DNA from 4 places in the Actinomadura sp. 3N508 genome. Region 1 is predicted to be linked to each of the others. Evidence: riboswitches for the same ligand, from Rfam matches in the RefSeq annotation. Region 1 holds a riboswitch; each other region holds the start of a gene.
What was found. Region 1 has a riboswitch for cyclic di-AMP ahead of ACH34S_RS11280 (CHAP domain-containing protein). Riboswitches for the same ligand answer to the same signal wherever they lie in the genome.
Positions count from the first base shown of each region.

Region 2: another riboswitch for cyclic di-AMP. It lies ahead of ACH34S_RS34130 (NlpC/P60 family protein); the one in region 1 lies ahead of ACH34S_RS11280 (CHAP domain-containing protein).
Region 3: another riboswitch for cyclic di-AMP. It lies ahead of ACH34S_RS26405 (NlpC/P60 family protein); the one in region 1 lies ahead of ACH34S_RS11280 (CHAP domain-containing protein).
Region 4: another riboswitch for cyclic di-AMP. It lies ahead of ACH34S_RS14865 (CHAP domain-containing protein); the one in region 1 lies ahead of ACH34S_RS11280 (CHAP domain-containing protein).

Region 1 is NZ_JBIRAX010000003.1:37,742-44,931, forward strand. Features, by position in the region: gene ACH34S_RS11270 (glycosyltransferase) at 1-1,032, opposite strand, end outside; gene ACH34S_RS11275 (CDP-glycerol glycerophosphotransferase family protein) at 1,016-3,931, opposite strand; gene ACH34S_RS11280 (CHAP domain-containing protein) at 4,216-4,977, opposite strand; cyclic di-AMP (ydaO/yuaA leader) riboswitch at 4,988-5,145, opposite strand; gene ACH34S_RS11285 (PP2C family protein-serine/threonine phosphatase) at 5,590-7,190, opposite strand, start outside.
Region 2 is NZ_JBIRAX010000012.1:75,765-82,954, forward strand. Features, by position in the region: gene ACH34S_RS34125 ((deoxy)nucleoside triphosphate pyrophosphohydrolase) at 1-355, shown strand, start outside; gene ACH34S_RS34130 (NlpC/P60 family protein) at 623-1,651, opposite strand; cyclic di-AMP (ydaO/yuaA leader) riboswitch at 1,659-1,794, opposite strand; gene typA (translational GTPase TypA) at 1,978-3,831, shown strand; gene ACH34S_RS34140 (FHA domain-containing protein) at 3,924-5,183, opposite strand; gene ACH34S_RS34145 (4Fe-4S single cluster domain-containing protein) at 5,171-5,902, opposite strand; gene ACH34S_RS34150 (AAA family ATPase) at 5,929-7,190, opposite strand, start outside.
Region 3 is NZ_JBIRAX010000007.1:441,214-448,403, forward strand. Features, by position in the region: gene ACH34S_RS26395 (M20/M25/M40 family metallo-hydrolase) at 1-527, opposite strand, end outside; gene ACH34S_RS26400 (hypothetical protein) at 775-1,158, shown strand; cyclic di-AMP (ydaO/yuaA leader) riboswitch at 1,716-1,858, shown strand; gene ACH34S_RS26405 (NlpC/P60 family protein) at 1,866-2,525, shown strand; gene ACH34S_RS26410 (DUF4360 domain-containing protein) at 2,705-3,361, opposite strand; gene ACH34S_RS26415 (multicopper oxidase domain-containing protein) at 3,847-7,190, shown strand, end outside.
Region 4 is NZ_JBIRAX010000003.1:761,758-768,947, reverse strand. Features, by position in the region: gene ACH34S_RS14875 (M48 family metallopeptidase) at 1-1,067, opposite strand, end outside; gene ACH34S_RS14870 (hypothetical protein) at 1,064-2,359, opposite strand; gene ACH34S_RS14865 (CHAP domain-containing protein) at 2,402-3,223, opposite strand; cyclic di-AMP (ydaO/yuaA leader) riboswitch at 3,233-3,404, opposite strand; cyclic di-AMP (ydaO/yuaA leader) riboswitch at 3,533-3,734, opposite strand; gene ACH34S_RS14860 (NlpC/P60 family protein) at 4,232-5,275, opposite strand; gene ACH34S_RS14855 (NYN domain-containing protein) at 5,479-6,756, opposite strand; gene ACH34S_RS14850 (DEDD exonuclease domain-containing protein) at 7,080-7,190, shown strand, end outside.

The DNA.
Region 1 (7,190 bases):
GGCGAACGCGGCGGTGTCGCCCGGCTCCACCAGGGCCCCGGTGCGCTCGTCCAGCAGCGCCCGGACGCCCGGCGCGCAGTCGAACGCGACCGTCGGGAGCCCGTACGCCATCGCCTCCAGCACCGACATCGGGAATCCCTCGGCCCGCGACGGCAGCGCGAGGACCGACGCCTCGAGGAGCGCCTCCTCCACGTCCGCGACCACACCCCTGAACTCCACCGACCCGCGCAGCCCGGGCCCGCCCAGCAGCCCGGCCGTGGCCGCCTGTACCTTCAGCCGCTCGCCTTCCGGCCCGCTGCCGTAGATGTGCAGCCGCCAGCCCGGATGGCGCGCGGAGACCCGTTCCCATGCCTCCAGCAGCAGGTCCACGCCCTTCTCGTAGGAGAGGCGGCCGACGCAGGCCACGACGGGGAGAGCGAGCGTGGGATGCACGTCCGGCGCGACGTGCAGGGCGTTGGGGATGTAGTCGACGTTGGTCATGCCGTCGCGGGCCCAGGCGTCGGCGTCCTCGGCGGTGAGCACGAGCATCCGGTCGGCGTCCGCGTAGTGCTCCCTGACCCGGCGGTACCGCGACGACGCGCGGGTCGCCGCGTACGACTCGTGGCTCATGCCCACGACCCGCAGCCCGGAGGTGTCGGCCAGCCGGACCCACTCCATCGCCCAGACCTGCGCCGCGATCACGACCGAGCCGGGGCGGGCGCCCGCGAACAGCTCCGACAGGCGGGCGGCGCCGCGCCGCTGGACGGACCGCCGCCACAGGTCGCGGGCGCGCGCCGGCACGTCCAGGCGCTGGCGGAGCGTCGCCGGGCGCCGGGCCATCGCGGGCGGGCGCCATTCCCGGTGCAGCACCTCGACGGCGTAGGAGCCGTCCCGGCCGTGGTGGTAGGGCCGCGTCCCGCGGGTGATCCCGACGAGCGTGACGCGGTCGCCGCGCCCCGCGAGCAGCCGCGCCATGTGATGCGCCCAGCGTTGCAGCCCGCCCATGTCGTCGGCGTCGTTGCACACGATGAAGACGTCACGCGGTGCGGCCATGGTCATCCCCCCTCTGGCGCGGCCGGGCGGCCGGGAAACAGCGGTCCGCCACCGTGCGGGCCGCGGTGCCGCGGTCGTGCTCGCCGAACCGCTCGGCGAACGCGCGGCGGCGGGGGGCGTGCGCGGCGTCGGCGCCGTCGAGGGCGGCGAGCGCGGCGACGAGCTCGTCCTCGGTGCGGGTGATCGGGCCGGGGGCGTGCCGTTCGAGGTCGAAGTAGCCGGCGGCGCGGTCCCGGCCCTCCGGGAGGTGCAGGACGATCGGCCGGTCGAGCAGCGCGAAGTCGAACATGATCGAGGAGTGGTCGGTGATCAGCGCGTCCGCGAGGAGCAGCAGCGGGACGACGTCGGGCACGTCGCCGACGTCCCGCATGACCGCGTGCGCGCCCGGCGGGAGGTTCGCGCGGCACAGGTAGTGCGGCCGGACGAGCAGCACGAACTCCTCCCCCAGCTCCCGCGCGAACACGCCGGGGTCGATGGGCGGCTCCAGCGGCCGGGCCGGGCGGCCCTTCGGCCCGGTGGCGAACGTCGGCGCGTACAGGACGGCGCGGCGCCCGTCGCCCGCGTCCAGGCCGAGCGAGCGGCGGAGCCCGTCGACCTCGGCGGCCAGCTCTGGATCGCCGTCCACGCCGTTCACCAGCGGGTCGTTGCGCGGATACCCGGCCGGGAGCAGCCCGGTCCGGACGCCGAGCCCCGCGCACAGCGTCTCCACGTCGTGCCCGGACCGGACGAGGAAGCAGTCGAACCGCTCCGCCATCCGCCGCAGCCGGGCCCGTTCGGCGGCCGGGCCGCTCTTGACGCGCGGCTGGTCCTGGCCCATCAGCTTGAACGCCGATCCGTGCCAGGTCTGGATGTAGGTGGTCTCGGGGCGCTTGCGGAGACCATCCGGAAAACCCTGGTTGTCGATCCAGTACCGGGCTCGCGCGAGCGCGAGGAAGTAGGCCCACGACCCGCGCCGCACGAGCCTCGCGTCTCGCGGGAAGCCCTTCGGGGACGACGCGTACGACCACACGGCGTCCACCGGCCGCCCCGATCTGCGCAGCTCCCGGTAGATGTACTTGGGGTTGTCCGAGTAATGCCTGCCCATATGGCTCTCGAAGACCGCCAGGCCGTGCCGGACGGGCAGCCGGCTGAGCACGCGGTTGAACACGGCGATCTTGGTCTTGCGGGACGTCAGCGTGCGGCGGACGGCCTTCTCCGTCCGCCGGGCCCGCAGCCCCAGGGCCCGCCACGCCAGCCGCCCGGCCGGGGACGTGGCGGCGCGCCGCGCCGTGGCCCCCGCGAGCCGCGCCCACGGCGAGCCCGTCTCCAGGAAGAACGCCAGATGCCCGCCTGCGGTGACGTAGGAGCGGAGCCGGTCGGCGGCGAGCCGCGTCAGCCGGGGCCGGACGGGCAGCTCGACACCGCCCAGCGGCGGCGAGCCGGGGCCCTCGCCGGGCCGGGTGACCACGTCCTCGCCGTCCACCCGGACGCGGAGGCGCACGTCCCAGACCGGATCGAGGAACCCGACCGGCCGGATGCGCCGCCGCGGATCGAACTCGGCCCGCCAGGCGAGCCGGTCCCCCTCGTGCCAAACGGCCGCGCGGACCCGCCCCTTCCGGGCCCGGCGCCGCCGGTCGCCGAACTCAAGAATGGCCGACAGCTTCGCGTCCGGACGGATCCGGCCCAGCGGGTTCAGCACGTGCCCGGCCATCCGGACGCGCCCGCCCCGCACCTCCAGCCGCGTCACCGTGTTCGCCGGGCGAAGGTCCTTGAGCGGCCGCAGGTGGAAGCCGAAGTCGGTGACGTCGAGGATGCGGCGCCCGAGCGTCCCGCGCGGGCGGCTCGTGCCCCAGAACACCCGCCCGTCCCGCTCCACGAGCTGCGCGCGCAGCTCGGGCCGCTTGACGGCGCCGCCGTGCTCGGCGGCGGCGAGCGCGGCCGCGTGATCGCCCTCCCGGATCAGGTACGCGGCTATCGCGGGCAGCGGTTGGGCCTCCTCGAACACCCGGGGATCGAGCTCGGCCAGGTAGCCCGCCGCCAGGTCGAGGAAACGCGACCTATAGCCCGGATCCCGGTCACGCAGTTCGCGCAGGTAGAGGCCAAGATCATGGTTGACGAACTTGACGTCCTTGGCGAGGCGCAGGTCGTAGGCGCCGCGCAGCGCGAACAGCATGTCGATACGGCGGTGGATCTCCAGCCGGTCGGCGAAGTTGGCCAGGTCGGCGCGCCGGTTGGAGATCGACGGCGCCGGCGTGCGCTCCCGCACCAGCCAGTTGTAGACGCGGTGCGGGATCAGCGCCGTCCGTCCGGCCGCCAGGTACGCCTCAGCGGTGAACAGAAGATCTTCGTAGTGGAGCTGCTCGACGAAGCGCAGGCCGTGCTCGTCCAGGAAATCGCGCCGGTACGCCTTGTTGGTCGACAGCGTGTCGTAGAGGAGATCGGGGTGCTCCCGCAGTGGCCCGTAGACGGCCCTTCGCCGGTAGAGCCACGGAAACCAGGGGCGGATGCGTCCCTTCGCGCCCGGCGGCACGTCCAGGAAGATCCGGTCGCACAGCCCGGAGGCGAGGTCGGCGCCCGCGTCCTCGGCGGCGGCGAACAGGTTGAGGCAGGCGTGCCTGTCCAGCAGGTCGTCGCTGTCGAGGAACATCACGTACCGTCCGGCCGCCGCCTCGATCCCGGCGTTGCGGGGCCGCCCGCAGCCGCCGGAGTTGGACGCCAGGTGGACGGCGCGGACCCGGCCCGGATGCGCGGCGGCCAGCCGGTCGGCGGCCTCGCCCGTCCCGTCGGTGCTCGCGTCGTCGACGATCACCGTCTCGACGCCGCCCAGCGACTGCGCCAGCGTGGAGGCGACCGCCCGCGGCAGCCGCCGCACGTCGTTGTAGGCGATCACGACGACGGTGACGTCCGGGCGCACCCGCATGGGTCCCCCCTCCCCCGCGCGTCCCGGGCCCCTTACCGGACGCGTGCACGGGTTCCTTTCCCGGAACGCCGTGATGAGGTCCAAGAACGATCAAAGCCTGTCAACGCTTGGCTTTACCCATCTTCGGCGGCGGCATGGGAGAGCGTCCCTGGAACGTCGGAAGGCGCCCGGCCGAAACCGGACGCCTTCGGATGACGTCTTTCAGATCACGCGGTTCACGCGACCCCGATCAAATGATTCGGACGGCGCCGCAATGGCAGACGCCCGGTACCGCGTCAGGAGGGTCAGGACGCGTAGTCGGGGTAGCCGTAGCCGACGATCTCGGACTTGTCGCGGGTCTTCTTGTTCACCGCGTTCTCGGTGTTGCCCTCGATCGTGTTGACGGTGCCGTTCCCGTTGTCCTTCACGACGAGGCCGACGTGGTCGATGTCGCCGATCTTGCCGCGCGAGCCCTTGTCCCAGTCGAAGAACACCACGGCGCCGGGCTTGGCGGACTTGCCCCAGCGGTCGGTCTTCTTGAACCACTTGGCGTGCTGGACGGTGTAGGCGTCCCAGCCCATGTTCTTCACGCCGGTCTGGGCGCCGAGCCAGGAGACGAACATGTTGCACCACTGCGCGCCGTTGTAGTCCTTGACGGAGAAGCCTCCGTCGCGCTCGGCGGTCGCGGCGGCGTGCGGGGTCGACACGTACCACTTGTGGAACTTGGTCATGCCGCCCTTGCCCTCGGAGATGCCGACCTGCTTCTGCGCGAGCTTGATCACCTCGTCGGGCTTGACCGCGCGCGGCGGGACCTTGTAGCCCTGCGCGCGGGCCTCGTTGGCCGAGAGCGTCCCGGCGTTCTTCGCCTTGGGGGCGCTGACCGGCACGCCGGCCTTCTCGGCGGCCGCGGCCGCCTGGGCCGGGGCCTCGGCCACGGCGCCGCCGGTGAGCGGGTTGACGACCGCGAGCCCGACGGCTCCCGCGAGGACGGCGCCCACGGCGACGCCGACGGCCTTGTCCTCGGACGTAAGGGTCTTCAGGGAAAGTCGATCGAAACGACCGGTCATGCGGGGAATCTCCTTGTCTCCCATGACGCCTACCGGGTTAGCTGACGGATTCGGGCATGGAAGCAGCCCTACGGCGCGGCTCTAGGACGCGCCGATTCACCCCTGGAACCTTGGGTCCCCGGCTCCGTCCGGTCGGGTGGACCAGGACGGACTCGGCCTCGCACCGCATCGCGGCGCATACGGATAGATCTCAGTGACTGATCTTGATCTGAGCGCACGCCTCGACGGGCGCGCATCGCGTGCGGCATCCGCTCCGCGATCCTCGGCCGCGCTTGGCACGGCCGGTGGCAACGCATGGAGTGCGTTGCGTGATTCGGTAAGAAGGTACCAACCTTGTCAAGGAAAGCAAACCAGGCACAAAACTCGGTCCGGCCGGTTCAAAGCCCTCTCAAGGAAGCATCAACACCACCAGGGCCGGGCGTGTTCCCGATCTTTATGGAACTGCCTCTCAGCCCTTTGCCACCTGGGCTTACCGGTCGCCGATCAAATGGTAAAGAAGATCCATTTCACGCGCCCGGCGGCGGCCCGCCCCGCCCCGTCAGGGCCCTCCGGCCCATCCGGGTGAGGCGCACATCACACAGGGCGATGATCGCAGGTCAGCGGTGGTGCCGGTCACTCCACGTGCAGGGCGAACATCGTGGTGTCGTCGGCCGCCCTGTCGTGCTCCATGCGCGCGAGGACGTCGTCCAGCATCCGCTCGGGCTGCGTCGCGCAGTCCCGCAGGATGCCGGTGAGGCGGTCGATGCGCTCGTCCAGGTCGGCGTCCCTGCGCTCCACGAGGCCGTCGGTGTAGAGGAAGAGCATGTCGCCGGGGCTGAGCCGGGTCGTGATCGTCATGTAGTCCCAGTCGGGCACCGCGCCGAGCATCGGATCGCGGACGACCTCCATCGGCACCGCGCGCCCGTCCCGGATCAGGATCGGCGGCGGATGCCCCGCGCACGTCCACTCCAGGACGCGCCCGTACGGATCGAACTGGGCGATGACGGCGGTGCCCGTCGCCGGCGGGTCCATGCTGCTGACCAGCTCGTTCAGCCAGCCCACCAGCCGTCCTGGCGGCTCCTTGGTGCAGGTCAGGCCCAGCAGTCCGTTCCGGGTGCGCGCCATCGACGCCGCCGCGGGCAGGCCGTGCCCGGCCGCGTCGCCGATCGCGAACAGCGACCGGCCCTCCGGGAACACCCGGGTCGCGAACCAGTCGCCGCCGATGCGGGCGGTGCTCTCCGCCGCCAGCGCGCGGATCGCGATGCGCAGGCCCGGCAGCTGCTCCACCTCGTCCTCGTCCGGCAGGATCGCGCGGCGCAGCGTCACCGCGACCCGCCGCTCCTGCGCCATCCGCTCCTGCTGCTTCAGCATCTGCCGCCGGGTCTCCGCCAGCGCCCGCTCCACCCCGCGCCGCCGGGTGATGTCCTGCGAGACGATGTTGATCGACACCGGCAGCCCCGACTCGGCCAGCACCGGCTCGGCGAACACCCATAGGTGCCGCGGCGCCCCGTCCCGGCCCGTCACGCGGTGCTCCGCCTCCACCGGCTCCCGGCGCGAGAACATCGTCTGCACGGCCTCCTCGACGAGCGGGAGGTCGTCGTCGGCCACCACCTTCGGCAGGTCGTGCGGCATCGGCGGCACCTCGTCCGGGTCGAGCCCGTAGTTGGCCAGCATCTGCGGCGTCCAGGCCGCCTCGCCCGTGGCCAGGTCCCACTCTCCGAACCCGATCAGCGCCAGCCGCTCGACCCGCTCCAGCCGCCGCCTGACCCGGTCCTCGTGCTCGTGGTAGCGCCAGGTCACGCACACGCCGGTCGGCACGGCGACGCAGCGCACGCTCATCCGGGACGACCTGGAGAGCCCGCGCTGCGCGGTCGTGTACTGGCTCAGGGAACGCTCCATAGGCTCCCCGCTCTCCAGCACCTCCACGTAGTCGTCGAACAGCCCGCTCAGCACCGCGCCGGGATCGGTCTGCAGCAGCCGCCGCCCGGCGAGCTCGTCGCGGCCCCGCCCGAACAGGTCCCGCACGAGCCCGTTGAGATCGGCGAACAGGAAGTCGGCCACATGACCGTCCGCCCCCCGGACCGGCACCATGTGGGCGGACGCGTCGAGCGCCCCGTCGAGCACGGCCTTGGCCGCCGGGTCGTCCGGCACCTGGGCGAGGATCTCCGAGTCCCCGGCGGTGTCTTCGGCCGTCACCCGCCGCAGGACGTCCTCTGCCTTCGACAGCACGGCCT
Region 2 (7,190 bases), on a different contig from region 1:
CGGCCGGCTGCTGACCGCGCAGCGGGCCGAGCCGCCGCACATGGCGGGCGGCTGGGAACTGCCGGGCGGCAAGGTCGACCCGGGCGAGTCCGACGAGGACGCCCTGATCCGCGAGTGCCACGAGGAACTCGCCATCAAGGTCCGCCTGACCCGCAGGATCGGCACCGACTGGCACCTGAGCGAACGCGCCGTCCTCCGCGTCTGGACGGCCCGCATAGTCGAAGGCGAACCCCGCGCCCTAGAACACCTGGCCCTCCGCTGGCTCACCCAGAACGAGCTCTACGACGTCCCCTGGCTCCCAGGCGACCTCCCAGTAATAGATGCCCTAGCCACCCAGGGCCTCCTAGAGACCTGAACGTCTACTCGGGATAACGGCGCCCAGCCATCACCGCAACCCCGCAACAACCTCGACACTCGCGATCGCGTCCGAAGGCAGGTTCGAGCTTGCGAGAACCTGATCGCGCAGCGAGCCGCCAGGCGAGACGGAGCGATGCCAGCGATCGCGTGCTTTTCTCGACGATGGAGGGCCCCCAGGGCCCGAAGGAGGAGAGAAATGCAATAAACACAGCACGAGGCCCCTCCTACCGCGCCGCAGGAGGGGCCTCGTACGTTCTTGTGGCTCTTAGCCGATTCGGTTGGCTCCCGCGTAGTCGGAGCGGTCGGAGAGCTTGGAGATCTTCACCACGTCGCCGGTCTGCGGGGCGTGCAGGTACTTGCCGTCGGCCAGGTAGATGCCCATGTGGTGGAGGCCGGCGCCGAAGTAGACCAGATCGCCGGAGCGGAGTTCGCTTCGGGAGACCTTCGTCCCCAGGCCGTACAGGTCGCCCGTGTAGTGCGGCAGGCCGGGCTTGCCGACCTTGGTGTAGGCCCAGACGACCAGGCCGGAGCAGTCGAAGGAGTTCGGTCCTGCGGCGGCCCACACGTAGGGGGCGCCGAGTTTGGTGAGCGCCTTGCGGGCCATCTTGGCGGGGAGGCCGGAGCCCTTCACGGTGGCGCGCAGGCCGCTGCGCGGGTCGCGGACGTGCGTGGTGGTCAGCTTGTCGAGGCGCTTGGTGACTTCCGCCACCTTGGCCTTGGCGGCCTGGCGGGCCTTCTCCGCGTCCGCCGCCGCCCGCTCGACCTGGGCGATCTTCGCCTCGGCGGTGCGCTGGGCCGTGTCCGCCCGGTCGATCTGCTTCTGCAGGGCCTGGACGGCGGTCGTCTGGTTCTGCGCGAGGTAGGCGCGGTCGGACAGGCCCTCCGGGGAGCCGTTCGCGCCGAAGATCATGTCGGGGGAGCCGGACATGTAGTTCGCCGCGGCCAGCTGGCCGAGCCGCTCCCGGGCCGGCGCGGCCTGGACGCGCAGTGTCGCGGCCTGCTGTGCGGCGGCCTTCTGCGCCTTCTGCGCCTTGCCCAGCTCGACGCGCGTCTTGTTGTACCTCTCGGTGAGGATCTCGGCCTCTTCGTTCAGCGCGTCCAGGCTCTTGAGCAGGCCCTTCTCCGTCGTCGGAAGCGAGGATGGGGCCGGGGTCGGTGCGGCGGCGGGCAGGCCGCGTCCGGACGGCTGGGCGGCGTGCGCGACGGCGGGCGCGGTGGCGCCGAGGCCGATCAGGAGCATGGTCGCCGCGGCGGCGGGCGTGATACGGCGCCGCCGGTGGGGATCCGGTGCCAAGCCGGTGTTCTCCTCTCCTCGCGCGCCTACCGGGTTAGCTGACGGGTTCGGGCCAGGAGTCGCCCTACGACATGCGTCGATTCACCCCAGGGGTTATGGGTCCCCGGTTCTCCCGCGGTCGGGAGATTCGGCGCTCCGGCCGCAGCCCCGAGGGGATGGGGCTCCAGACGGCCGGACCTCGGGCACATTACAAAGGATCAGCAAAGTTGGCCAATCGGGGGTGGGGGACGCCGATCGCCCGGGATGGGTGGTATGCCGAGCCAAGTAGAATGGGGGCTGCCGTGTGTCAGCGGCGGATCCCGAACTCTCACGCAAGGCGAGCCCGCATGCCCATCTCCACGCGCGACGACCTCCGGAACGTCGCGATCGTCGCTCACGTCGACCACGGAAAGACGACGCTGGTCGACGCCATGCTCTGGCAGTCCGGCGCCTTCCGCGAGAACCAGGACGTCGACGACCGCGTGCTCGACTCCAACGACCTGGAGCGCGAGAAGGGGATCACCATCCTCGCGAAGAACACCGCGGTCAGGCACGGCGGGCTGACGATCAACATCATCGACACCCCCGGCCACGCCGACTTCGGCGGCGAGGTCGAGCGCGGGCTGTCGATGGTGGACGGCGTCGTCCTGCTGGTGGACGCCAGCGAGGGCCCCCTCCCGCAGACCCGGTTCGTGCTGCGCAAGGCCCTTGAGGCCAAGCTGCCGGTGATCCTGGTGGTGAACAAGACCGACCGTCCCGACGCCCGCATCGACGAGGTCGTGGACGAGACGTACGAGCTGTTCATGGACCTCGACGCCGACGAGGCCCAGATCGACTTCCCGATCGTGTACGCGTCCGGCCGGGCGGGGCGGGCCTCGCTCGACAAGCCCGCCGACGGCGAGATGCCCGCGAGCCCCGACCTGGAGCCGCTGTTCACGGTCATCACCGGCACGATCCCGGCGCCGGCCTACGACCCGGACGCCCCGCTCCAGGCCCACGTGACCAACCTCGACGCCTCCAGCTACCTCGGCCGGATCGCGCTCTGCCGCATCCACGCCGGAACGATCAAGAAGGGCCAGCAGGTCGCCTGGTTCCGGCACGACGGCAGCGTCGACCGCGTCAAGATCACCGAGCTGCTGATGACGGACGCGCTCGAGCGCAAGCCCGCCGAGGCGGCGGGCCCCGGCGACATCATCGCGATCGCCGGCATCCCCGACATCATGATCGGCGACACCATCGCCGACCCGGACGACCCGCGCCCGCTGCCGCTGATCACCGTGGACGAGCCCGCGATCTCGATGACCGTCGGCACCAACACCGGGCCGATGGCCGGCCGCGAGAAGGGCACCAAGGTCACCGCCCGGATGGTCAAGGACAGGCTCGACCGGGAGCTGGTCGGCAACGTGTCGATCCGGGTGCTGCCGACGGAGCGTCCCGACGCGTGGGAGGTGCAGGGTCGCGGCGAGCTGGCCCTCGCGATCCTCGTCGAGAACATGCGCCGCGAGGGCTACGAGCTGACGATCGGCAAGCCGCAGGTCGTGACGAAGATCATCGACGGGAAGAAGCACGAGCCGGTCGAGCGGCTCACCGTCGACATCCCCGAGGAGCACCTCGGCGCCGTCACGCAGCTCCTGGCCGTCCGCAAGGGCCGCATGGAGCACATGACGAACCACGGCACCGGCTGGATCCGGATGGAGTTCCTCGTCCCGGCGCGCGGCCTGATCGGGTTCCGCACCGAGTTCATGACCGAGACGCGCGGCACCGGCATGGCGCACCACGTGTTCGAGAGCTACGAGCCGTGGTTCGGGGAGCTGCGGACGCGCCCGTCCGGGTCGCTGGTCGCCGACCGCTCCGGTGCCGCCACCGCGTACGCGATCACGAACCTGCAGGACCGCGGCACGTTCTTCGTCGGGCCGACCACCGAGGTGTACGAGGGCATGATCGTCGGGGAGAACTCCCGGTCCGACGACATGGACGTCAACATCACCAAGGAGAAGAAGCTCACGAACATGCGCTCGTCCACCGGCGACGAGCTGGAGCGGCTCACCCCGCCCCGGCTGCTGTCGCTGGAGGAGGCGCTGGAGTTCTGCCGCGAGGACGAGTGCGTCGAGGTCACGCCGGGCGCCGTCCGCATCCGGAAGGTCGTCCTGGACGCCAAGGAGCGCGAACGCATGCGCGCCCGCTCCAAGCGCGCCAGCTGATCGGAGACAGCGACGGCATAGACAGCGACGTCAAAAGGGCGGCCCCGCGGTTCTCATGACCGCGGGGCCGCCCCCTTTTATCGCTGTCGCCGTCAGTTCAGCTGGACGGTGCCGGTCACGTCGGCGGCCAGGCGGAGCTGGTCGCCGTTGCGGAGCGGGGCCTCCACGCCGCGCGGGAGCCGCTCGCCGTTGACGAACGTCCCGTTGGTGGAGCCCTCGTCACGCACCCACGCCGTCCCTGACGGGTCGAGCCACACCGTCGAGTGACGCCGCGACACGTTGTCGTACTGGGTGAACGTGGACGCCACCGGTGACTGGCCCGCGTCCCGTCCGAGCACCAGATGCTGGCCGACGGAGACCTTGAGCTCGCCCGTGGGGAACATCACGCGCAGGGTGGGCGTGCCCTTCTGCGGCAGCGGGCGCAGACACGAGTCGCACTGCGCGGCGCTCGGGTTGGGCAGGACCGCCTCGCAGTACGGGCACATGAACGCCGTGCCGTCGGGCTGCCGCCCCTGGTTGTGGTCGGGCGGCAGCAGCGTCGCCTCGCGGCCGTGCTGCGGCATCGGCGGCTGGCCCGCGCCGTGCTGCGGCTGGCCTCCGTGCGGCGGCGGCGCGCCGAACTGGTCACCGCCCGGCCCCGGCTGCGGAGCGCCCCACTGGTCGCGCTGCTGCTGCTGTTGCTGCTGCGGTGGTGCGCCCCATTGGTCCTGCGGCGGCTGGTACGGCTGCTCCTGCGGCGGCGGGGAGTACTGGTCCTGTGGGGGAGAGTACTGGTCCTGCGGGGGCGAGAACTGCTGGTCCGGCTGCTGGTAGTCGGGCATCGGGGGCTGCTGCTGCGGCGCGCCCCACTGGTCCTGCTGCTGGGGCTGCTGCTGGGGCGGCGGGGCGCCCCACGGGTCGCCGGGCTGCTGCTGAGGAGACGGGCTCTGGCCGCCGGGCTGCTGCCCGTACGGGGCCTGCCCATGCTGCTGCTGCCCGTGCTGATCGGGCTGCGGCATGGGCGGCTGGCCCCACGGGTCCGGCTGCTGCGGCTGTTGCTGCTGCGGCTGCCCCCAGGGGTCGGGGGACTGCCCGGGCGTGCCGGGGGGCGGGGCCTGCTGCTGGTACGGGTCGGGTGCCTGCTGGTACTGGCCGCCGCCCTGCTGCCCCGGCGGGGGGCCGTACTGCGGCTGGCCGCCCTGCTGCGGGCCCGGCGGCGGCGGTGGCGGATAGCCCCGCTGCTGGTCGTCGTACCCGCCCGGGCCCTGCCGCTGGGCGCCGCCCGCGCGGGCGAGGTTGGCCCCGCAGCTCATGCAGAGCAGGTCACCCTGCTGGAACGGTTCGTCGCAGACAGGACATTTCAAGGTCGCCATGACACATCCCCCGAGCGCACCCCGGCGCGGTCGAGCCTCGACGTGAGGTGATCCATATCACCCCTTCGCGGGATCCCGATGTAGTACACCCGCCTTCCCTCCGGCCCTTCGTCCACGGACACCTGTACTCGGGGCCCTGTTACCTCTCCAGTCTTCCCGATGTCGGCCAGTGCCCCGTACCGCTCGCGCCCCAGCGGGGACAGCGGCACGACACGCTGGTTGGCCGACCCCCTCCAGAGTAGAGAGCCTCCACTGGAGTGTCGCCCCCCCGGGTTGAGCCGATCGACGTACGGCCCTGCGATCACTGCGTCGCACATGTCCAGGATCTCGCGCGTCTCAGCGGTGCGGGCGAGCCGAGAGTAGACATATCCGCTGTAGACCAATATGTCCAATGCAATCGTCTCATGGTCCCTGCGGTCCCGCCACGCGCGGACCCCGCGCAGCAGCGCCGCCAGCGCGGCCGGCTGCTCGAACGGCTCACCACCGGAAACGGTCACGCCGTCCACCGGGCCCGGCAGCGATTCCAGCCAGCCGAGCAGCGTCTCGACGGGCACGGCCTTGCCCGGGTCGGCCTCCCACGTGTCGCGGGACAGGCAGCCGTGGCAGTGCAGCGTGCAGCCCTGCGTCCAGATGCCCGCACGGGTCCCGGGGCCGAGTGTGGTCACCGGGTAGTGCGCCTTGGCGAGCAACACTTCCGGCGGGAGGCTGCCTTCGGCCACCTCCCGCGTCCTGGATCGCGACGGCGTCACTGGAGCTCCAAGTGGACGATGCTGCCCTCGCGCCGGATGCCCGACACGGTGATCTTCTCGTCGGGGATGAGCTCCCGGTCGAACAGCGCGCGCGCCAGCGGGTTCACGAAGTAGGACTCCAGCGCCATGCCGATGCCGCGCCCGCCCTTGGCCAGCTCCTCGGTGCACCAGCCGCGCAGCGTCTCCAGCGCCTCGCCCTTCACGGCGAGGACGAGCCGGTGCTCGTCGGAGACGCGCCGGCAGATGTTCGCGAACTGCAGGTCGAAGATCTTGTGCGCGGCCTCGCCGGCGATGAAGTCGAACACCACGATGTTGTCGCCGAACCGGTTGAGCAGCTCCGGCCGGTTCAGGACGTCGGTGAAATGCTCGGCGACGGCGGACTTGATGCGCTGCTCGACCTCGTCGTAGGCCATCCCCGGTGTGATGTTCTGCACACGGCTCGCCGACCCGTACGGGGAGGCGTCCCGGGTCGTGAGGTCGTGGCCGGGGACGTACATCCCGAGGTTCGAGGTGAAGATCAGGATTGACTCGGAGAAGTGCACGGTGTTGCCGCGCCCGTCGGTGAGCCGCCCGTCCTCCAGGATCTGCAGGAACTTGTCGAGGATCCGCGGGTGCGCCTTCTCGATCTCGTCGAACAGCATCACCCGGAACGGGTCCTCGCGGACGGCGTTGGTCAGCTCCCCGCCCGCCTCGTGGCCGACGTAGCCGGGCGGCGACCCGATCAGCCGGTCGCCGGACCCCTCCCCGGAGAACTCGCTCATGTCGAAGCGCAGGTAGGCGGACTCGTCGCCGAACACCAGCTCGGTGATCGCCTTCGCCAGCTCCGTCTTGCCGGTGCCGGTCGGGCCCGCGAAGAACAGCACCCCGCGCGGGCGGCTGCCCGACCGCGTCGCCTGCGCGCCCGACAGGCCGAGCACCGCCCGCTTGAGGATGTCGAGCGTCTTCGTGACGGCCTGCGGCTGCCCGATCACCCGCTCCGGGACGCGCTTCTCGCCCTCCAGCACCCGGCGCCGCAGATGGCCGCGGCTCCACGGGTTGTCGAGCACGCCGAGCTTGTAGGTGCGGACGGCGTCCGGCAGGTCGGCGAGGTCGACGTTGCGCTCCTTCGCCAGCCGCGTCACCTCGATCATCGACTGGAGCGTGAGCCCGTCGGCCTGCTCGGCGAACGCGTCGCACGCGGCGGCGGCGACCTCGTCCGAGCCGACGTCGCTGACCCCGAACGCGCGGGCCAGCAGCCGCGCCGTCTCCTGCCGGTCGC
Region 3 (7,190 bases), on a different contig from region 1:
GCCGCGGCGGCCTTGGCCTGGTCGGTCTCCTTGCCGGGGATGCGGTCGAACACCACCAGCCTGCCGTCCGCGTCGTCCGGGACCTCGACGACCTTGCCCACGTCCAGCACGGTTCCGCGGACTTCGCCGGTCGCGCCCTGCAGCGAGGCGCTGGACTGCCAGAGCCGCTCGCCCCTGGCGCGGATCTCCGCCAGGTTCTTGTCCGCGACGGGGAAGGGCTGCAGCTCGACCTTGTAGCCGAGGTCGCGCAGCACGCCGGCGATGTAGCGGGCGGCGCGGTGCTCGGACTCGGTCCCGGCGATGCGCCAGCCGATCCCGTCGCTGAGCACCTTCAGGTGCTTCAGCGCCCGGCGGACGTCGATGCGGGCGACCACGGCCTTGTCGCCGGTGGTGAGGGAGGGCGGCAGCAGCGCGCCGGGGCGCTGCCGGGTCGCGGCGGCGGCGGTGCCGGGCAGCAGCCCGACGGTGGCGAATCCGGCGAAGGCCGCGGCTCCGGCAAGCAGGTCACGGCGATTGACCTCGGTCATGGGCGTCTCCTCGGGGAGATCGGGGCGCATACCCGTTCCGGACCGGGTCTCGGCCGGTGACGAATGACGGCGCCGCGAGGAACAGGGCCCCCGTTCCCACGAGAATCTACGAAAGCACCCCAATTCCGACAAGGACGGCTGATCGCTCCGCAACTCAAACGTGATCAAGCGCAGCCCCTGTTACTGACCGCAATAGCGTGGGACCATCACTCACGGCGACGGACCTCATTCGAACAGAGGTGAGTGGATGTATCCGATTCCACACGGCGGAGCCGACCCCGTCCTGCTGCAAATCGGCGATATCTCGCTGACGGGCACGCACGTCATCCTCCCGTACGGGAGTTACCCGCTGCACGGCGCCACCTGGACCATCCAGGACTCCACCCAGGTGACCGAGGGAATCCCGGTGGTGGCCATCGTCCTGGCGATCGTCTTCGCCTGGTTCTGCCTGCTGGGCCTGCTCTTCCTGCTGATGAAGGAGCGCCGCTACCTGGGCTTCGTGACCGTCTCCGTCACCGGCCCCGGCTTCCACCACACGACCCACTTCCCTCCGGGCCCGCAGTCAGGCGCATGGGCCGCAAACGCAGTGGCACAAGCCCGCGGCATCACCGCCCTAGCCCCGCCCTGTTAGCCCAGGGGGGCGACCCCCTAGAACCCCCGTCGCGACGCAGGCGATCCTCATGCCGCCCCTGCGGTCTGCCGTGCCCGTGACGGGCGTGTGCGGCGTCGCTCCGGTCGCCCGCGTCGTCGGGTCGTGCGACCTCCGGCGCGGGGCGCCTCCGGCCGCACGACCCGCAGCCGTGGCTGAGGTGGGGGCTGAGCTGGGGTGTTGTTGATTTTGTCCGGGTTTGCCTTCTATTGGGGTACGGAGTAGCTTGTCGCTCATCAAGGCGCCCGCCAGGCGTTTTGCCGCACCGTGTCCGTCCGGACACGGTCCCCCGGACGGCGTCGCCGGACGGGGGTGGCGGCGGCGCGACCCACGCGTCGTCTCGTGACGGTCCTGCCGTGCGGTCTCCCCGAGACCCCGTTCCTCAGCCCGGCCATGCGCACGCCGACGTGCGGGCGCTGAGCGAAACCAGGACCGGTTCGCAGAGCTGCGCCCCCTCCTGGGGCGCCGCACCATCAGCGCCGCTCTTTCGCACGCGGGACACAAGGGTCCCGCGGATGGGCCGTCATGCCCTCAGGATCGCAGCGGCAACGCCGAGTCCGCCGTCGCGCGGAGCCGGGGACCCACATCTTGCACTGGGGTGAATCGGCCTGCCCCCAGGTCGAAGGACGACTTCCACGTCCGAACCCGTCAGCTAACCCGGTAGGCGTCCTGGAAGCCAAGGAGACCCCTTGACAGGCAAGCACTCCAAGAACCGCTTTCCCCTAGGACCCCGTGCCACCGGCGCGCTGTTCGGCCTCGCCTTCTTCGGCGTGGTCGCGGGCACCGCGCAGGCGTCGATCGGGTCCGACTCCGACCCGGGCTCCGGCGCGCGCGCCGGCGACCAGGTCGCCGCCGTCGGAGTCCTCCCCGGCCAGCAGAAGGGCGCGCCGGAAGCGTCCCGCAAGAAGGCCGACGCCAAGAAGTCCACCACGCTGGACGCCCGGTCCCAGGTGATCGAGCGGGCCAAGACCTGGAACCCGGGCACGGGCGACCGGGTGCGCTACAGCCAGCTCCGCAGCCACAACGGGTACCGCGCCGACTGCTCCGGCTTCGTCTCGATGACGCTGGGGCTGGAGAAGCCGGGCCCCAACACCCAGGGCCTCACCTCGTCCGAGTACACCGAGCGCATCACCATGGACGAGCTGAAGAAGGGCGACCTCGTCATGGACGCCCAGGGCACCAACACCACGCGCCACGTCGTCATCTTCGAGAAGTGGTCGAACAAGGAGCGCACGTCCTACTGGGCGTACGAGCAGCGGGGCCGGTACGGCACCGACTACCGGGAGCGCGACTACGGCCTTGACTCCGGCAGCGAGTACAAGGCCTACCGCCCGAAGAAACTCACATAACGCAAGGCAACGCCCGGCCGGGTACCCCTCGGCCGGGCGTTCGCATGCGCGAGTCAAGGCGGCCGGAGGGGGAGGCGCGGGCGCCTCCCCCTCCGGTTCATGATCTGTCCGAATTCGGCGACGTTGCGTGATCAGATGGCGACCATCCGATCAGGCTCGCCTTTTCGGTCCGCCGGGTATCAGTCGCAGCGTTTCCACACGAGGTGGTAGACGGAGTTCCCGCGCGCGGATTCCATTGCGATGAAACTGGACTTGGTCGAGTCGCCCTTGTCCACCCGCAGTTCGGTGTTGATGTTCAGGTTGCGGTCCTTGCCGCAGGGCTTGTAGACCCGGCCCTGGGAGTCGGTCTTGTCGGCGAACTTCCAGTCGTCGTCGAACGGGCCCTTGAGCGTGTGCGTGACGGTCTGCGACTCAGAGTTGCCCTGGAAGTAGTAGTTCGTGCGGCGGATCGCGGTGGCCCCGGCCTCGAGGTGGGCATAGCCGCGGGACTCGATCCCGACGACCGCGTAGGTGTAGCCCTCCGGCGCGTCGACCTGCACGCTGAGCTGACAGTTCTTCCGGAAATCCGTCGACGGCGCGTTGTCGCCCGCCCAGGCCACGTACTTCTCGTAGGTGACGGTGAAGGCGGTGTTGCCGTGCGAGGGGGTGACCTTCGTGGTGCCGGCGGGGCAGCCGGAGCCGTTGATGGTCTCGACGCCGATGGTGACCTTGCTGGGCACCGGAGCGGCGTCGGAGGCGGGGGGATCGATGGAGGCGGAGGCGGTGGTGGCGGTCGCCAGCATGGGGAGGAGCAGGGCAGCGCCCACCGCGATCGCCGTACGTGTGGCGTTCTTCATGGGTCGGATCTCTCAGGGGGTTCGTGGTCGACGCCTTCGCCGCACACGCATCGCGCCGGTGGTTTTACCAGCGGATTTGCGGTGACTTTGACGTCAACACGTCAATGGCGATTCTCTCGGTCTGGAGAATCATCCGAGAGGGTATTCGGGTCGCGCTGACTTGGTCAACACTTTGCCTTTGCGTCTTATTAACAATTAACATTGCGTTTTCTAAGCCCTTTAAGGCCGGGCCTTACCGCGTTTTCGGCACTCGCCGAGAGCCGCCGCGCGCACTGGATGGACGCTGACCAGATTGGGGCGGAACATCTTGACTGCCCAGTTCGTCATACCTGTCAGCACCTCGCGCATCCCGCGCAGTGGACCCCGCAAACCCCGCACGCCCCGCGCAGCTCGCAAACCCCGCACACCCCGCGCAGGCCGATGGCCGCCGCCGGCAGAGGGCCGGCGGCCGCCGAGACAACGGGAGTTTCAGGGGGAATTCACAGATGCCCGTGAAGAGGGTGTACGACGTCGTCGCGCTGCACGTTCCCATCGTCTTCGACGCGCACGGCGACCACGACCGCAACGGAATGATCTTCACGCTAGCCGAGCACGAGACCGAGCTCAACAAGGTCAGGGACAGTTTTCCGACGCCCTTCCCCGACCCGCTGGAGCACCCGGAACTGCTTCCCGACCCGCATCCGCTCGTCCGCCCGCTGGTGCTGCGGGCGCGCGTCGGCGAGCGGGTCGTCGTCCGGTTCCGCAACGAGCTGCGGCAGCGGGCCGGGATCCACGCCAAGGGCGTCGGGCACCGGGTCATGGCCGCCGACGGGGGCGCCGTCGGCCGGAACCCGGACTCGGCCGTCGCGCCGGGCGGCTCGATCGTCTACGAGTGGGACGCCGTCCACGAGGGCGTGTTCTTCTTCGGCGACCTCGCCGACCTCCGCGGCGGCGAGCACGGCTCCCAGTCGCACGGGCTGTTCGGCGCGCTGATCGTCGAGCCCGAGGGCGCCACCTGGACCGACCCGGTCACCGGCGACCCGCTACTGGACGGCCTGTACGCCGACGTCCACGTCCCGGGGCAGGAGAGCTTCCGCGAGTACGCGCTGTTCATGCAGGACGAGTCGCCCAACGACAATCCCGTCCTGCCGCCGCACCCGCTCTACGAGTGCGACCGGCCGCGCCCGCACACGCACGCGCCCGCGGCGGGCGGCGAGCGGCTCGCGCCCGTGCTGTTCCCCGACCACGACGGCCACGGCGGCGGCCACGGCAACGGCGGTGGCCACGGGGACGAATCCGTACAGAACGAGCACGCCGCCTCGATGATGCTCATGAGCTACCGCACCGAGCCGATGGGCTGGCGGTCGCTCGCCTACGAGCGGATGCTCGAGGCGGGCGAGATCGACCCGGCGCGGGACGCGATCGTCGGCGAGGAGCAGCACCACAGCTCCTGGCTGTTCGGCGACCCGGACACGCCGATCTTCCGCGCCTACGGCGGCGACCCGTCGAAGATCAGGCTGGTCCATGCCGGGGTGAAGGAGACGCACGTCTTCCACCTCCACCTGCACCAGTGGCGGGCCGTCCCCGGGCACGGCGAGTCGCCCATCATCGACTCCGTCACGATCAGCCCGCAGCAGGCGTTCACGATCGAGCCGATCGGCGGCGCGGGCTCGGTGCAGGCGGCGACCGGCGACATCATCTTCCACTGCCACCTCTATCCGCATTTCCACTCCGGCATGTGGGGGATGTGGCGGGTCTTCGACGTCCTCCAGGACGGCGCCGGACGCTACCCGGACGGCACGCCCATCGCGCCGCTCCGCCCGCTCCCGGGACGCCCGGCGCCGCCCGCCGCCACCGCCGAGCGTCCGGGCTTCCCGGCGTTCATCGAGGGAACGTTCCCGCAGAAGTCGCCCCGCCCGCCGCGCACCCCCTCGATGCCGGAGGGCATGGGACGGGAGCCGTCCGCGCTGGAGCGGGCGGCGTTCGTCCCCGACCCGCAGCCGGGCGAGGCGTTCACCAAGATCACCCTGGACCCGGACGCGCCCGTCCGCCGCTACCACCTCGTCGTCATGCAGGGCACGATCCACTACTTCGAGAGCCGCGACCACGGAGGCGGCCACGACGGCGAAGGCGCGGGCCACGACGGCGACGGCGGCGGGCACAAGGAGACCTGGCATGACCATCGCGGCGTCTTCTTCGCCCTGAAGGAGGAGGTCGACGCCGCGGGCGGGGTCGAGAACTTCCGGAAGGAGCTCGCCAAGGGCACCCGGAAGATCGAGCCGATCGCGATCCGCGCCCGCAAGGGCGAGGTCGTCGAGTTCACCCTGACCAACGCGCTCCCCCCGGGCTGCCACGAGGAGACCGCGTTCGACGCCGTCCTGCCGTTCCAGCCGGAATGCGGGCTGCACGTCCACCTGGTGAAGTTCGACCCGCTGGTGTCGGACGGCGCCAGCGTCGGCTGGAACTACCTGTCCGGGACGACCACCGCCGACGCCGGTCCGGAGGACCACGAGCGCTACCGCTCCTGGATGTACCGGTGGTACTGCGACGAGGAGTTCGGCGTCGTCTTCTTCCACGACCACCTGCTCGCCAACGAGCGGCAGCGGCACGGCCTGTTCGGCTCCATGATCGCCGAACCGGAGGGCGCCGTCTGGGTCGACCCGCGCGACCACGGCCGGGAGGTCCGCAACGCGGCCCAGGCCGTGGTGAAGCTGCCGGACGGGACCGCGTTCCGCGAGCAGGTGATCCCGGTCGCCGACTTCGTCCCGCTGATCAAGCACGGCGCCGGGGAGAAGGGCGAGCCGATCAACCCGCCCGCCTTCCCCGGCGCCCTCGACGACCAGGGCACCATGGCCGTCGGGTACCGGTGCGAGCCGCTGCACGAGCGGCCCGGCGACCCGGCCGACTGGTTCTCCAGCGACGTGCACGGCGACCCGCAGACGCCGCTGCTGCACGCCTATCCGGGCGAGCGGCTCCGCGTCCGCCTCTACCAGGGGTCGCACGAGGAGCAGCACGGGTTCACCGTGCACGGCATGCGCTGGCACGCCTGGCGCGACGATCCGCGCTCGCCGCTGCGCTCGCAGCAGACCCTCGGCATCTCCGAGGCGTTCAGCCTGCACATCGACCCGACGCACAGCGCGGGCGACCACATGTGGGCGTTCTCGGCCATCGACGACACGTGGCTCGGCTGCTGGGGCCTGTTCCGCCTCCACGAGGAGGTGCGGGACGATCTCCCGCCGCTGCCGGACGCGTTCACCGACGAGGGGCCGCCGCCGTTCGACGCGCGCGAGGTCCGCCGCTACCGGGTGCGGGCGCTCGCCCGCGAGATCCACTACAGCGACCGGCGCAGCGACCCGTTCGGCCTGGTCTACGCGGTCGACGGCGCACCGGAGGGCGAGCCGCTCGTGCTGCGCTGCCGGGCCGGGGAGTGGGTGGAGCTGACGCTCTCGAACGAGGTGGACGCCCCGCCGGAGCCGACGCCCTACGACCCGCCGCTCCCGGCATTGGACGACCCGGCCGACCGGGAGGTGTCGGCGCGGGTGTCGCTGCACCCTGTCGGGCCGCTGCGCTACGACGTCCGCGACAGCGACGGCGCGTTCGCCGGCCACAACGGCGACGGCACGGTCAAGCCGGGCGGCGACGTCACCTACCGCTGGTACGCCGACACGCCCGGCGTGGTCCTCCTGGAGGACCGCGCCGACCTGCGCACCCACCGCCACCGCGGCCTGGTGGGCGCCCTCGTGGTGGAGCCGTCCGACGCCACCCCGGCGCACGGGGCCTGGACGGGCGCTCAGGCGGTGATCCGCCGTCCCGGCGCCGAGGACGTCCACGAGCTGGTCCTGATCCTCCA
Region 4 (7,190 bases), 720 kb from region 1:
ACCAGCGCGAGGACCAGCGCGATCGACCGCGGATCCGCCGCCCCGCCCGAGCGGTCCTCGGGCGGGCCGGTGGGGGCGACCCCGGCCCGGCGCAGGAGCCGCGGGGAGGTCATCAGGAGGTACAGCAGGCAGATCGCCCCGGCGATGCCGAGCGCGCCCACGAGCGTCCCGTACAGGACGTCGTCGCGCTTGGCGTGGCCGAGCTCGTGCGCGACGATCGACTTGACCCGGGCGGGCGGCGACCTCAGCAGCGTGTCGTACAGGACAATGCGGCGCGTCGACCCGAACCCGGAGACGTAGGCGTTCAGCGACGTCGTCCGGCGGGACGCGTCGGCGACGAGCACGTCCTCGACGGGCACGCCGTCCCGCTCGGCCATCGCCAGCAGCTCGGTGCGCAGCGGCCCCTGCCGCAGCGAGTGGAACTTGTTGAACACCGGCTCGACGGCGATCGGGTAGATGAACGACACCAGGACGACGAGGAGGAAGCCGCCCGTGGCGGCGCCCGTCCACCAGTAGCGCGGGAAGCGACGCACGACCGCGTACAGGAGCAGCAGCGCGATCGTGTAGATGACCCAGGTGACGGCGAGGGACTTGAGCTGGTCCGTGAGCCACGCGGGCCAGGACTGCGTCGACAGCCCGTACCGGCGCAGCACCGACTCGCTCCAGATGTCGAACGGCAGCCCGGCGGCGCGCAGCAGCGCCGTCAGCGCCAGGGTCGCGAGGACGATCCGGAGGAATCGGCGGCGGGTGCGGGCGGTGACCCAGCCGATGAACCGCGCGCCGAGCGGCGTGAAGCCCAGCGCGAAGATCAGGAGCAGGCCGGCGAGGAGGCCCGTGTAGGCGGGCGGGGTGAGGGCCGAGTCGAACGCCCTGGACCGGGCGATCTCGGACGGGGAGAAGTCGAGCGCCGGATCGCGTTCCACGCGCCCGCCGGGCACGGTGCCGGGCAGCGGGTTCCAGGGCGTCGTCAGGGCGAGGACGGCCGCGACGGCGGCGAACAGCACCCCGGCGGCGACGGCGGCGGCGATCCGCGGCGTCCGCATTCCGCCGGCCGTTCGCTCCCTCACGTGAGCTCCTTCTTCAGGTAGTCGCGCCATCGGGCGGTGAAGCCCGCCCGGGTGAGACCCAGCACCTCCCGCAGCGCGGTGGCCTCCGGGACGCGCCCGGCGGTCCGGTAGAGCCGCACGAGCGTCGCCTCACCGTACCGGTCGGCGATCATCCGGCAGGCGAGCCAGGCCTCCTGGTAGGCCTGGCTGAGGCGCGCCGAGCCGCCGGCGAACGCGCCCGAGGCGGGCAGCGCGGACGGGATCCGCCCCGCCGCCACCTCGCGGCGCAGCTCGCCCGCCGCGGCCCGGACCCCGATCTTCGACCCGCGATAGGCGACATAGTCGGCGAAGCCCTCGACGAGCCACCCCGGCGTCCTGCGGTCGCGGGCGGCGCCGGTCGCGACGTGCGTCAGCTCGTGGGTGAGGACGACGTCGCGCCCGACGTCGTTCAGTCGGCCGAAGGTGCCGGGGGAGACGATGACGCGGTCGCCGCCCGGACCCCGGCCCCCGCCGGCGGGCGGGACGATGGTCGCGAGCGCGGCGATCTCGTCGAGGCGCTGCCCGGGACCGGCGAGCGCGGACGCGAGGGCGGCGCCGGCGGGCACGAGCGCGACGGCCCGCCGCGCCCATCCCGTGCCCGCGACGTCGCTGACGACCGGCACTGCCTCGTCCAGGCGTCTCGCGATCTCGCCGAGGCCGGTGGCGTCCCCGATGACGAGGCTCGCGCGGCCCCCGACGACCGACAGGGGGCCGCCGGCCCAGATCTCGGCGTCGTCGTGGAAACCGTGGGACGAGCCGTCGCCGACGATCGTCCAGGTGCCGGAGCGCTGGGCCAGGGCCAGGTACCCGGTGCGGACCACGTCGCCTCGGTCGAAACCGCGCAGCCTGTAGCGCACATTGACGCGGACGACCGTGGCGCCGCTCTCCGCGTCCGCGGCCTGGACGGTCACGACCTGTTCGCGCCAACCGTGCAGGGGGAGCTTGCGGAGGTTGTCGTAGAGGCGGGACTGGGCGGCCTGGAACGCGGCGGGCGCGGAGCCTACCGTCGCGAGGAAGGCCGTCCGGTCACCGGACTTCACGGCCCGCGCGCGGTTGCCGAGGACGGCCGCCGCGTCACCGGCCTCGTACCGGCCCATTGCTCTGGTCTCGTGGCTCGGGGGCGTCTCTTCGCGGCCGGAGCGAGTGGCGAGGAGGCCCGTGACGCCGCCGAGAAGCACCCCGGCCCCGCCCACGCCGAGGGCCAATGCCCTGCGCCGCGTGACGGGGCCGCCGGGGCCGCCGGGGGCGTCGTCCGCGCCGGAGCCGTCTTCCATGCGCGCGATCCTATGCAGGGCGCGGGGGCGGCGAGCCGGGCGTCACGACTTGTAGTCGGGGTATCCGTAGCCGACGATGTCGCTGCTCGAGCGCTGCTTGATCCGGACCGCGTTGCCGGTGTTGCCCTCGACGGCCTCGATCGTGTCGTCGTCGACCTTCTTGATCACCATGCCGACGTGCCGGATGGCGCCGCTGGACTTGCGGCCGTCCCACGCGAAGAAGACGATCGCGCCGGGCCTGGGCTCGGTGCCCCAGCGGCCGTTGGCCTGGAACCAGCGGGCGTGGGCGACGGTCCAGGCGTCGCTGCCGATCTGGTCGGTGAAGCCGATCTGCTCGCCGATCCAGGAGATGAACATGTCGCACCAGTTCGCGTCGCCGTAGCCGCCGAGGGAGCCGCCGTCGCGTGCGAGCGTCTCCTGCGCGCGGGACGTACCCATGTACCACTTCTGGAACTTGGTCTCGCCGCCGCCGTTCTCCGCGATCCCCACCTGCGACCTGGCGAGCCTGATGGCCTCCGCGGCGGTGGGCCGCGATTTCGCGGCCGCCTTTCCGGCCGGCTTCGCCGGTGCACCGCCGCCCTTGGCGGTCGCGTTCTTCCTGGTGCTGTTCCTGCGGTTCGGCTCGTCCTTCTTGTGGTCCTTGGACGCGGTCACGCGCGCGTCCTTCCCGGTGGCCGCCATCTCGGAGGACGTGTTCGTGGCGGGCAGCGGCCCGAACGGCAATACCGACGCGTGCGCGGTGGCCGCGGCGGTGCCGAGGACGGCGGCGCCGACGACGACGCCGCCGGTCGCCCGCCATGTGATGGTCCGGGTGCTGGGCTTGCGGTGCCTGCCCGGGGTCTTCTTGCGGTTGATGCCTGGCACGGGGGGATCTCCTCGACTTCCATGCCGCCTACCGGGTTAGCTGACGGGTTCGGGCGTGGAAGCCGCCCTACGGCCCGCACGCGGGCAGGCCGATTCACCCCGAAAGGACACAGGTGGGTCCCCGGCTCCGCGTCCCGCCGCGCATGCGCAGGGCGGTCCGCGGACTCGGCGATGGCGGCCCGGGGGCGGGCGCGCCGGTCGGATGGGGATACTCCGGCGGGCGGATCGCCCGCGCGAAGCGCACAGGGATGAGGTGGGCGTGGTCGCACGAGGGCGACCACGCCCAGGTAACGCTGCGGGTTTCACTCCTTCGTCTCTTCCGGACGCCTACCGGGTTAGCTGACGGGTTCGGGCGAGGAAGTGGCCCTACGGCGGGCTCTCACCGGATCGTTCCGGGAGGGCGCACCGATTCACCCCGGGCGCCGGGAATTGCCGTCCAGGGACGGTCCCTGGACTCCGGCGGTTATGGGTCCCCGGTTCCGCGCGTCGGCGGATTCGGCGCTGCCGCTGCGATCCTGGGGGCGATATGGGGCCCGTGCGCGGGACCTGTCTCCCGCGTGCGAAAGAGCGGCGCCTGATGTTGTGTGCGGACGGCGGCCCGTCACCGGGACCGTCCGGCGCCTGACCCTCGGGGCCGCCGCGGCAGCGCTCTCAGCGCCATGCACGCTGCGGGCGTGCGCACGTCGGCTGGGGTCGGGCGAGGTCTGCGTGAGACCGTCGCGGCACCGTCGCGGTGCCGCGGGCGACGCGTGGAGCGCGCCGCCGGGAGGGGAGAGGCGCGTGGCTCGCGCCGCCCGTCACGCGGCGGAGGAATGCGCCGCGCGGGCCGCGGCACCTGGTGGGCGTCGCGGGGGCCACGGCGTCTGGAGGGCGCCGCGAGTGGTGACAAGGTACCAAAGCCCCAACAGAAGGCAAACCCCCACAAAATCAACAACGGACCAGGTCAAAGCCTGGTCCGTTGGTGAAGACGGTCCGTCCGGCCGCGCGAGCGGCGGGCGGAGCGGGACGTCAGGGACGCCCGGCGCCGTAGTAGTTGCTCAGGTAGTAGCCCGAGGTGATGCTCACTTCCTGGACGTTCTTGCCCGTGCTCGGGGCGTGGACCATCTTCCCGTTGCCCGCGTAGATGCCGACATGGCCGAGACCGCTGAAGAACACCAGGTCGCCGGGCTGCAGGTCGCTCTTGTCCACCCGCCTGGTGGCGGCGTACTGGGAGTTGGTGGTGCGGGTGATGCTGACGCCCGCCGCCCCCCATGCCTTCATGGTCAGGCCGGAGCAGTCGTAGGTGCCGGGGCCCTCGGCGCCGTACTGGTACGGCTTGCCGATCTGGGCGTAGGCGAACTGGAGCGCCGCGCGTGCCGAGCCGCTGGCGGGGCCGTTGTAGCTGCGACCGCCGCCACCGCCGCCGGAGGACGTGCCGCCGCCGAGCCGCCTGACCAGCGCCTCCTGCTTCTTGACCTTCTGGTCCAGTTCCTTCTTCTGCTTCTGCAGCTCGTCCGACTTGGACTTCACCTCGTCGTAGGCGGACTTGGCCACGGCCTGCTCGCGGCGCAGCCGCTGCGCGGTGGCGAGGAACTGGGTGAGCTGGGAGGCGCGGTCCTGCGACAGGTGCGAGAAGACCGCCGCCTGGTCGAGGACGGCCTGCGGGTCGCTGCTGCCGACGAAGCCGGTGACGTCCGTCGACTCGCCGTTCTTGTACGCGTCCGCCGCCATCTGGGCGATCTTGGAGCGCTGCTGCTCGAAGGTCGTCTCCTCGCGCTTGCTCGCCTTCGTCGCGGCGTCCAGCTTCTTCTTGGCGATCTTGAGCTTCTCGCGGTTCTGGTTGTACTGCTCGACCTTCTTGTCCATCTCCTCGTTGAGCTGGGTCAGCTTCTTCTCCGCCTGGGCCCTGGTCGGCCTGGGGTCGGCGGCGGCCGGGGCCACCAGCGGAGATGCGAGGGTGGCGGTCACGGCCAGGCAGGTGATAGCCGCCAGGCGACGGGAGATGCCGCTGATCGCCGAGCCGCCTCTACGGTCACGCCGCTGTTCCGGTGCCCCGATGAGTTCTTTGGCCACGGTCGGTATCGCCCCTCTCGTCCACGACGTCAGCGGACGACATTAGCGAGGGTCAACAACCGTCACAACCGATACGTCACTCTTTGATCGACATCCTTGGACATTGTCCACCTACTGTGACTTGCGACTCACTGAGGGCGAGACTTCCCTTATTAGGACTTTATGGCCACCTTATGGCCCGCCGCTTCACGAGCCGGTCTGGCTCACGACCGGCCGAGCCGCCGGAGCAGCAGCGTGGACGGGCACGGCCGGGCGTTCGCGCGCCGCGCCGCGTCCGCCACCTCCCGGTCGGAGGAGACCACCACGACCGCGCGGCCCTGCGGCTCCGCCCGCACCAGCTCGCCGATCAGCTCGTCCGCGGTCTGCCCCGGCCGGCTGAACAGCACCCGGACGCCGCGCGGCGCCGAGATCGCGACCGGCGCGTCCAGCTCCGCGCCGTCGAACACGCACGTCACCTCGGCGCGGGTCTGCGCGGCGAGCCCGCCGAGCCCCGACAGCAGCCGGGTGCGCTGGTCCGACAGCGGCAGCTCCCCGTACCCGGTCTTGGTGACGTTGTAGCCGTCCACGACGAGATGCACGCGCGGCAGCGTCAGCAGCCGGTCCAGCAGCTGCGGGTCGCTGTCGGACAGCGCCCGGCCCGGCAGCGCGCGGTGCGCCTGCCGGTCGGGCTCCAGCGCGCCGACCGCGTCCGCCGGACGCTCGATCGTGGACGGCAGCGCCAGCTCCCGCCGGACGCCCTGCGCCGCGTCCACCAGCGTGTCGAGCAGCATCCGCAGCCGGACGTCCTCGACGTTGCGGCCCTCCCGCGCGGCCCGCTTGGCGGCCTCCGCCGCGGCCTCGGCCTGGGCGGCGCGGGCGCGCAGCTTGCGCAGCTCCTTCTCGGACGCGGCGGTCGACTCCCGCGCGGCGGCCAGCGACCGCTCGGCCTCCGCCGCGGCCGCGGCGGCGCGCTCCTCCGCGGCGCGGAACCTGGTGCGCGCCTCGTGCAGCTTGCGCCGCAGCTCCGCGACCTCGGCCTTGCTCTCGCGCAGCTCGGCGCGCAGCCGGTCCAGCTCCCCGGCGCGGGCGGTGCGGGCGGCGGCCAGCTCCGCCTTCAGCGCGGTGACCCGCCGCTCGGCCGCCTCCTCCTCCGAGGCGCTGGCGGAGCGTTCCAGCTCTTCTCTGGCGGACTCGACCAGCTCCGTCCAGCCTTCGGGGCGCAGCAGGTAGGCCAGCGTCGCGACCCGGACCGGGTCGGCGGCGGGCGGGACGTCGCGGCCCTCGACCGCCGCCACGAGGTCGGCCTGCCCGTCGCGCAGCGGCTCGGCGACGCGGCGCCGGAAGCCGTCGTCCTTCTCCAGCGCCGCCGCGATGTGCTGCCCGGCGAGCTTGGCGCGCTTGCGGCGCTCGAACCGGGCGAACGGGCGCAGCGGCGCGGGGACGTCGTCGGCCGGCAGTGCCCCGATCACCTCGGCGGCGACCTCCACGACCGCCTGCCGCACGGCCTCCGGCAGCGGCCTGCGCAGCTTCTCCCGGCGGGCCTCGGGGCAGCCGCCCCCGGCGGGACGCGCCGTTTCCGCGGGTTCCTCGTCGCCGGGGGTCGCTTCGGGGCCGCTGTCGATGATCCCGCTCCTTCCGGGCTGCGCCGCCGGTGGGCTGTGTCTTCCCGAGCCGTCCGCACCCTAACCAGGGCGAACGTGTGATCGGACGGATGCGCCCGGCCTCCCCGAACCGTCCCCGCCGCCCCCGCCGGGCGGGACGTGCCGGCGCCCCTCAACCCTAGCGGGCCCGGCTTCTGTCGGTGGTGTCCTCTACGGTCGCGCACATGACGGCTGCGCACGGTGTTCAGGCGGGCGGTGTCCAGACGGCCGGAGTCCAGGGAACTCTGGACGACCTCGGCACGCCACTGTCCGGGGTCACCTTCGTGGTGGTCGAC